2 regions of the Brevundimonas sp. NPDC090276 genome follow, and region 2 is predicted to be linked to the other one. Evidence: predicted binding sites of a transcription regulator. Region 2 holds the regulator's gene; the other holds the start of a gene.
What was found. The regulator HrcA, encoded in region 2, represses chaperone genes, less so after heat shock. The targets are predictions, from matches to a motif close to GTTAGCANTCNNNNNNNNNGANTGCTAAC.
Positions count from the first base shown of each region.

Region 1: a site for HrcA is predicted at 1,943-1,971, ahead of groES (co-chaperone GroES). Genes of this name have one in related genera too.

Region 1 covers NZ_JBIVYK010000001.1:102,787-106,189, forward strand. Annotated here, with positions in the region: gene groL (chaperonin GroEL) at 1-1,552, opposite strand, end outside; gene groES (co-chaperone GroES) at 1,608-1,895, opposite strand; gene ACIQTU_RS00465 (hypothetical protein) at 2,134-2,577, shown strand; gene ACIQTU_RS00470 (hypothetical protein) at 2,638-3,036, opposite strand; gene ACIQTU_RS00475 (DUF4260 domain-containing protein) at 3,099-3,403, opposite strand, start outside.
Region 2 covers NZ_JBIVYK010000001.1:291,175-294,577, forward strand. Annotated here, with positions in the region: gene ACIQTU_RS01380 (hypothetical protein) at 9-464, opposite strand; gene rph (ribonuclease PH) at 546-1,262, opposite strand; gene hrcA (heat-inducible transcriptional repressor HrcA) at 1,313-2,401, shown strand; gene grpE (nucleotide exchange factor GrpE) at 2,443-3,024, shown strand; gene ACIQTU_RS01400 (dienelactone hydrolase family protein) at 3,139-3,403, opposite strand, start outside.

The sequences.
Region 1 (3,403 bases), 190 kb from region 2:
TCGTGATCATGATGCCGGCGACCGAGGCGGCCGACTTCAGAGCCGAGCGGACGACCTTGGCCGGATCGATCACGCCCATCTGGACGAGGTCGCCGTACTCTTCGGTCTGGGCGTTGAAGCCGAACGAGGCGTCGGTCGAGTCCATGACCTTGCCGACCACGATCGAGCCTTCGACGCCCGAGTTTTCCGAGATCTGACGGATCGGAGCCTGCAGGGCGCGACGGACGATGGCGATGCCGGCGTTCTGATCGGCGTTGGAGCCCTTCAGGTCGACCAGCTTCTTGGAGGCTTGCAGCAGGGCCACGCCGCCGCCCGGGACGATGCCTTCATCGGCAGCGGCGCGGGTTGCGTTCAGGGCGTCGTCGACGCGGTCCTTCTTTTCCTTCACTTCGACTTCGGTCGAACCGCCGACGCGCAGGACGGCGACGCCGCCAGCCAGCTTGGCCAGACGCTCTTGCAGTTTTTCCTTGTCGTAGTCCGAGGTGGTGTCCTCGATCTGACGCTTGATCTGGCCGACGCGGGCTTCGATGCCGTCCTTCTCGCCCGAACCTTCGACGATGGTGGTGTCGTCCTTGGTGATCTGGACCTTCTTGGCCTTGCCGAGCATGTCGAGCGTGACGGTCTCAAGCTTGATGCCGAGGTCTTCCGAGATGACCTGACCGCCGGTCAGGATGGCGATGTCTTCCAGCATGGCCTTGCGGCGGTCGCCGAAGCCCGGAGCCTTGACGGCGGCGACGCGCAGGCCGCCGCGCAGCTTGTTGACCACCAGGGTGGCCAGGGCTTCGCCTTCGATGTCCTCGGCGATGATCAGCAGGGGACGGCCCGACTGAACCACGGCTTCCAGCACCGGCAGCATGGGCTGCAGCGAGGTCAGCTTCTTCTCGTGGAGCAGGATGAGGGGCTCTTCGAGGGCGACCTCCATCTTGTCGGCGTTGGTGATGAAGTAGGGCGACAGGTAGCCGCGGTCGAACTGCATGCCTTCGACGATGTCGACGGTGGTTTCAGCCGTCTTGGCTTCTTCGACCGTGATGACGCCTTCGTTGCCGACCTTGGCCATGGCCAGGGCGATCAGCTCGCCGATTTCAGCGTCGCCGTTGGCCGAGATGGTGCCGACCTGGGCGATTTCCGAGTTGTTGGAAACCGGCTTGGAGATGGTCTTCACTTCGTCCAGGGCCACGGCGACGGCCTGGTCAATGCCGCGCTTCAGGTCCATCGGATTCATGCCGGCGGCGACGGCCTTCAGGCCCTCTTGCACGATGGCCTGAGCCAGAACGGTGGCGGTGGTGGTGCCGTCGCCCGCGTTGTCGTTCGCCTTGGAGGCGACTTCGCGGATCATCTGGGCGCCCATGTTCTCGAAGGCGTCTTCCAGCTCGATCTCTTTGGCGACCGAGACGCCGTCCTTGGTCGAGCGCGGGGCGCCGAACGACTTCTGGATCACGACGTTGCGGCCCTTCGGACCCAGGGTCACCTTGACGGCGTCAGCCAGGACGTTGACGCCCTTCAGCATCTTGTCACGGGCGTCGGTGTTGAATTTTACGATCTTAGCAGCCATCGGGCAGCTCCTATCTAAATGATTTTAAATCAGAAACCGGAAACCGGAGCGTGTCTTACGACAGCACGCCCAGGACGTCGGATTCCTTCATGATGATCAGGTCTTCGCCGTCTATCTTCACTTCCGTGCCCGACCACTTGCCGAACAGGATGCGGTCGCCGGCCTTCAGTTCCAGGGCGACGTGCTTGCCGTCTTCGTCACGGACGCCGGGGCCCACGGCGACGACTTCGCCTTCCTGGGGCTTTTCCTTGGCCGTGTCGGGGATGATGATCCCGCCCTTGGTCTTGGATTCTTCTTCAACGCGCTTGACCAGCACGCGGTCGCCGAGAGGACGAAACGCCATCTGTGATCTCCCAATAGAATGTCGGTTCAAGCCTCGGAACCTGCGGCTTTGGCAGCCGCCCTCCCCGAGTGCTAACGCGACGGGAGTTAGGGGGGAGCCCCCGCACCGTCAAGGGCGAGGCAGACCGATTTCCAGCCGTGAAGATGACCCGAATATGAACGAGACCCCTTGGGGTCGTTCAGAGGGCGCGACCTAAAAGGGGGACAACGGATCAACCGGCTTTCGAAAGGAGCCCGCCATGAAGACCATTTCCAAGATCGGCGTCGGCGCGATCGCTCTGACGATGCTGGCGACCACCCCCGCCGCCGCCCAGTCCTATCGCGACCGTGATCGCGACAACACCGGCCGCGACGCCGTGCTCGGCGCCGTCGTCGGCGGCGTGGCCGGGGCCATCATCGGCCAGGGCGACGGACGCTATGTCGCTGGCGGCGCCCTGGCGGGCGCGGCTCTGGGCGCAGCGTCTTCGGACAGCGACCGCGACGGCTGCAACTACTATCGCGGCGGCCGGTGCTACCGGAATCAGGGCCACTGGGAACGCGACCACGGCATCAACAGCCGCGACGGCTATTACCGCGACAACGGCCGCTACTACCGCGACGGCCGCTACTGGCGGAACCACGGCGAGTGGCGCAGCCACCAGAACCGCCGCGACCGCGACTATCGCTACGACCGCCGCTGGTAGGTTCTGGCGCTGAACGAATGAAGGCCCGGCGTCGCCGCCGGGCCTTTTTCGCGTCCGGCGTCAGCGGACGCCGACGGTCAGGGTGTAGTTGGCGTGCTCGTCCCGGCGGGCGGCGTTTCGCATCAGGTAGACCCGCACGACATAGTCGCCATTGGCCGGAAGACGGCCCGTGAACTGATTGCCGGAGGTCGAACCGACGAACAGGGCCTCGTTCGCGCCCTGTTTTGTGACGTTGAAATAGGCCGAGGCGTTGGTGGGCTGCAGCCGGACGGTCAATGTCTGGCCCCCGCGCGCACCGAGCACATAGTCGACCGTGTCATAGCCGTGGATGTTCCCGTGCAGGGTCGCCGACGAGGCGCCGCGCGCGAACTGCACCCGCTCGGTGCGCGTATGGTCCTGGGCGGCGGCGGGCAGGGCCAGCGCACCGACGAGGGCGGCGATGAAGAAGGGCTTGAACATGAGGGGCTTCCTGAGTGAGGCCGTGGAACGGAGACAGCGACGCCAAGGTTCCCCGCCTGCCTCTAGGCCACGGCCCGCGCCTTGCCGATCAGGCCCAGGTGGGTGACGCCGAAGCTGTCAGGCGACTTGAGCCCGTAGCCGAGGACGCGGTCGAAGCCGACGTGGGCCAGCCAGATAAAGGCGAGGGCGGTTGCCAGACGGTTGTCGATCAGCCCGCCCGCCGTCGCCAGCAGCAGGGGCCCGATCAGGCTGTGGGCGAGGTTGTAGGCCCAGGCCCCGATACGCGGTCCCGCCAGATAGCCGAAGAAAGATAGGTCGGGCGCCAGGAAGAGGACGGCGAACAGCAGCCAACCCTCGCCGAACCGCG
Region 2 (3,403 bases):
TGAGTAGGTCAGGCCGCGCATTCCTTGGGCTTGGCCTCGTCCGGGCCGTACATGGCGCACGACCGGTCGATTTCGCCCTGGATCATCTCGCAGGGGTTGGCGCTGTTGCAGGGCGGGCGGGTGGCCGGGCTGACCTTGATACAGCGCTCGACCAGACGTTTGGATCGGGCCTCGCCGATCTCGGCCAGGCAGGAGCCGGGGTCGCCGACGGGTGTGACGGCGGGCTCGACCGCGGGGGCTTCGGGTTCGGACGCGACGGCTTCAGGCTTGGGCTTGGGCTCGGTCTTGGGCTTGGGCGGCGCGACGGGCGCGTCTTTCAGCGGCACGGCGTCGATCGGTTCTTGCGTCAGAGGCGTGTTGACGCCTGCAGGCGGGGTCTCGACGGGCGCGGACTGCGGTTGGCCGCATCCGGTCAGCAGGGCGGCCGTCAGGGCCAGAAGCGAGGCGGCGAGGGCGGGGCGCATGAGGCAGTCTCCGTTCGCAGAAGACGCCACCATGCCCCGATCGGCCCTCGCGGCCTAGTCTTTGGTGTTTAGCGGCCTAGGTTACTTGGCAAGCGCCGCGCGCTGCAGGGCGAACAGTTCGCCGCAGCCGATGCCGGCCAGTTCGAACAGGCGGTCGAACTCGGGGCGCGAGAAGCCGCGCTTCTCGCCCGTGGCCTGGATCTCGACGATGCCGCCGGCGCCGGTCAGGACGAAGTTGGAATCGGCCTCGGCGGTGGAGTCTTCCTCATAGTCGAGGTCCAGCACCGGCAGGTCGTTGAAGATGCCGCACGAAACAGCCGCGACCTGATCGATGATCGGGTTGGTCTTCAGCACGCCTTCGTCGGTCAGGTAGTTGAGGGCCGTGGCCATGGCCACCCAGGCGCCGGTGATCGAGGCGGTGCGGGTGCCGCCGTCGGCCTGGATGACGTCGCAGTCGATCAGGACCTGACGCTCTCCCAGGGCTTTGAGGTCGACCACGGCGCGCAGGCTGCGGCCGATCAGGCGCTGAATCTCTTGCGTGCGGCCCGACTGCTTGCCGGCGGCGGCTTCACGACGGCCGCGCGTGTGGGTGGCGCGCGGCAGCATGCCGTATTCGGCGGTAACCCAGCCCTGGCCGGTGTTGCGCATCCAGCCCGGCACCTTTTCCTCGACCGAGGCGGTGCACAGGACCTTGGTGTGGCCGAAGCTGACCAGGCACGAGCCCTCGGCGTAGCGGTTGACGCCGGTCTCCAGCGTGACGGCGCGGAGTTGTTCGGGGGTGCGTTCAGACGGGCGCATGGGATTTCCTTGGAACCTGGGTGGGGCGTGCTTATCCTGAAAGCGTGAGCCTGTATGCCCCCCATCCGTCGCCGTTCGGAAGCGCCCCCGCTGGCCTGGGGACGCTGGACGCGCGCGCGCGCGACATCTTCCGTCGCATTGTCGAGACCTATCTGGAGACGGGCGAGCCGGTCGGGTCGCGCACCATCTCGCGCGGGGGGCTGGCCCTGTCGCCGGCCTCGATCCGCAACACCATGCAGGACTTGACGCTGGCGGGTCTGCTGGCCTCGCCGCACACCTCGGCAGGAAGGGTGCCGACCCATGCGGGCCTGCGTCTGTTCGTCGACGGCCTGCTGGAGGTCGGCGATATCGGTCAGGACGAGCGGCGCGAGATCGACGCAAGGCTCGCCGGAAAGGGGCGCAATTTCGAAGAGGCGCTGGACGCCGCCACCAACCTGCTATCGGGTCTGGCGGGCGGCGCGGGCATCGTCGCCAGCCCGGTGCGCGACGCGGGCGTCAAGCACGTCGAGTTCGTGGCCCTGGGCCACGATCAGGCCCTGGCGGTGCTGGTCGGCGACGACGGCACGGTCGAGAACCGGCTGATGCCGCTGTCGGCGGGGGTGACGCCCTCGACGCTGTCTGAGGCTTCCAACTTCCTCAACGCCCGGCTCAAGGGTCGTCCTCTGGCTGAGGCGCGCACCGAGATGAGCGCCGAACTGGCCGACGCCCGGCGCGAGCTGGACGCCGCCGCTGCCCGTCTGGTCGAGGACGGCCTGGCCGCCTGGTCCGGCGGGGGCGAGCGCGACCGGGCCCTGATCGTGCGGGGCCGGGCCAACCTGTTGCAGGACGCCCAGGCAGTCGAGGATCTGGAGCGGGTGCGCGTCCTGTTCGACGATCTGGAGCAGAAGGAACAGCTGATCGGCCTGCTCGACGGGGTCGGGGCGGCGCAGGGGGTGCGCATCTTCATCGGCGCCGAAACACGCTTGTTTTCGCTTTCGGGTTCCGCCGTGATCGCGGCGCCCTATATGACGGGCCGGCAGCGAGTGCTGGGCGCCATCGGCGTCATCGGCCCTGCAAGACTGAACTATGCCCGTGTCATCCCGTTGGTGGACTATACCGCCCGGGTGCTGGGCCGGATTCTGGACGGACAAGAGACGTGAACGACATCAACGACGAGACCCGGGACCAACTCGAACAGGACATGGGAGAGGCCGCCATCGACGCCGCACAGGAAGCCGCCGAAGACGGCGACATGGCCGTGGTCGACGCCCTGATCGCCGAGCGCGACCAGTGGAAGGATCGCGCCCTGCGCGCCGTGGCCGAGACGGAGAACGTCAAGCGCCGCGCCGAGACCCAGGCCAACGACGCCCGCGCCTACGCCATCCAGCGCTTCGCCAAGGACCTGCTGAGCGTGGCCGACACCCTGGAGCGCGGCCTGGCGACAGCGCCCAAGGACGCCGAGGGCCCCGCCGCCGCCATGGTGACGGGTCTTGAGCTGACGCAGAAGTCGCTGCTGTCGGCCTTTGAATCCAACGGGCTGACGCGTGTCGACCCGGCGCCGGGCGACGCCTTCGATCCGCATCTGCATCAGGCCATGATGGAACAGCCCTCGGACACGGTGCCGGGCGGCACGGTGATCCAGACCCTGCAACCGGGCTACGCCCTTTTCGGCCGCACGGTGCGCGCCGCCATGGTGGTGGTCGCGGCCAAGGGCTCAGGCCCGGCGGGCGGCGCCTATTCGGAAGCCAATACGACCGGCGGGAATTTCGACGCCAAGGCGTGAGGTCGACTGATTGAGAATTGGAAAGGCCCGGGGCAGACGCTCCGGGCCTTTTTCATTTGGGCGTTTCTCATTTCCCGCTCACCCCGGCGTCCGCCGGGATGAGCGGGCTTTAGGTTAGTGTTTCAGACGGGCCTCGAAGAAGCCCAGCAGCCGCCGCCAACCGTCCCTGGCGTCGGCCTCGCGGTAGCTGGCGCGGTAGTCGGCGTGGAAGCCGTGCGGGGCGTCGTCGTAGAGGATGATCTCGCTGCCGGTCGTACCGGCCAGGGCGGCGCGCATGGCCTCGACGCTGGCGACCGGGATGCCGCCGTCCTGTCCGCCGTAGAGGCCCAGCACCGGGGCTTTCAGATCAGGCGCCAGATCGACCGGCCAGGGGCGGCCC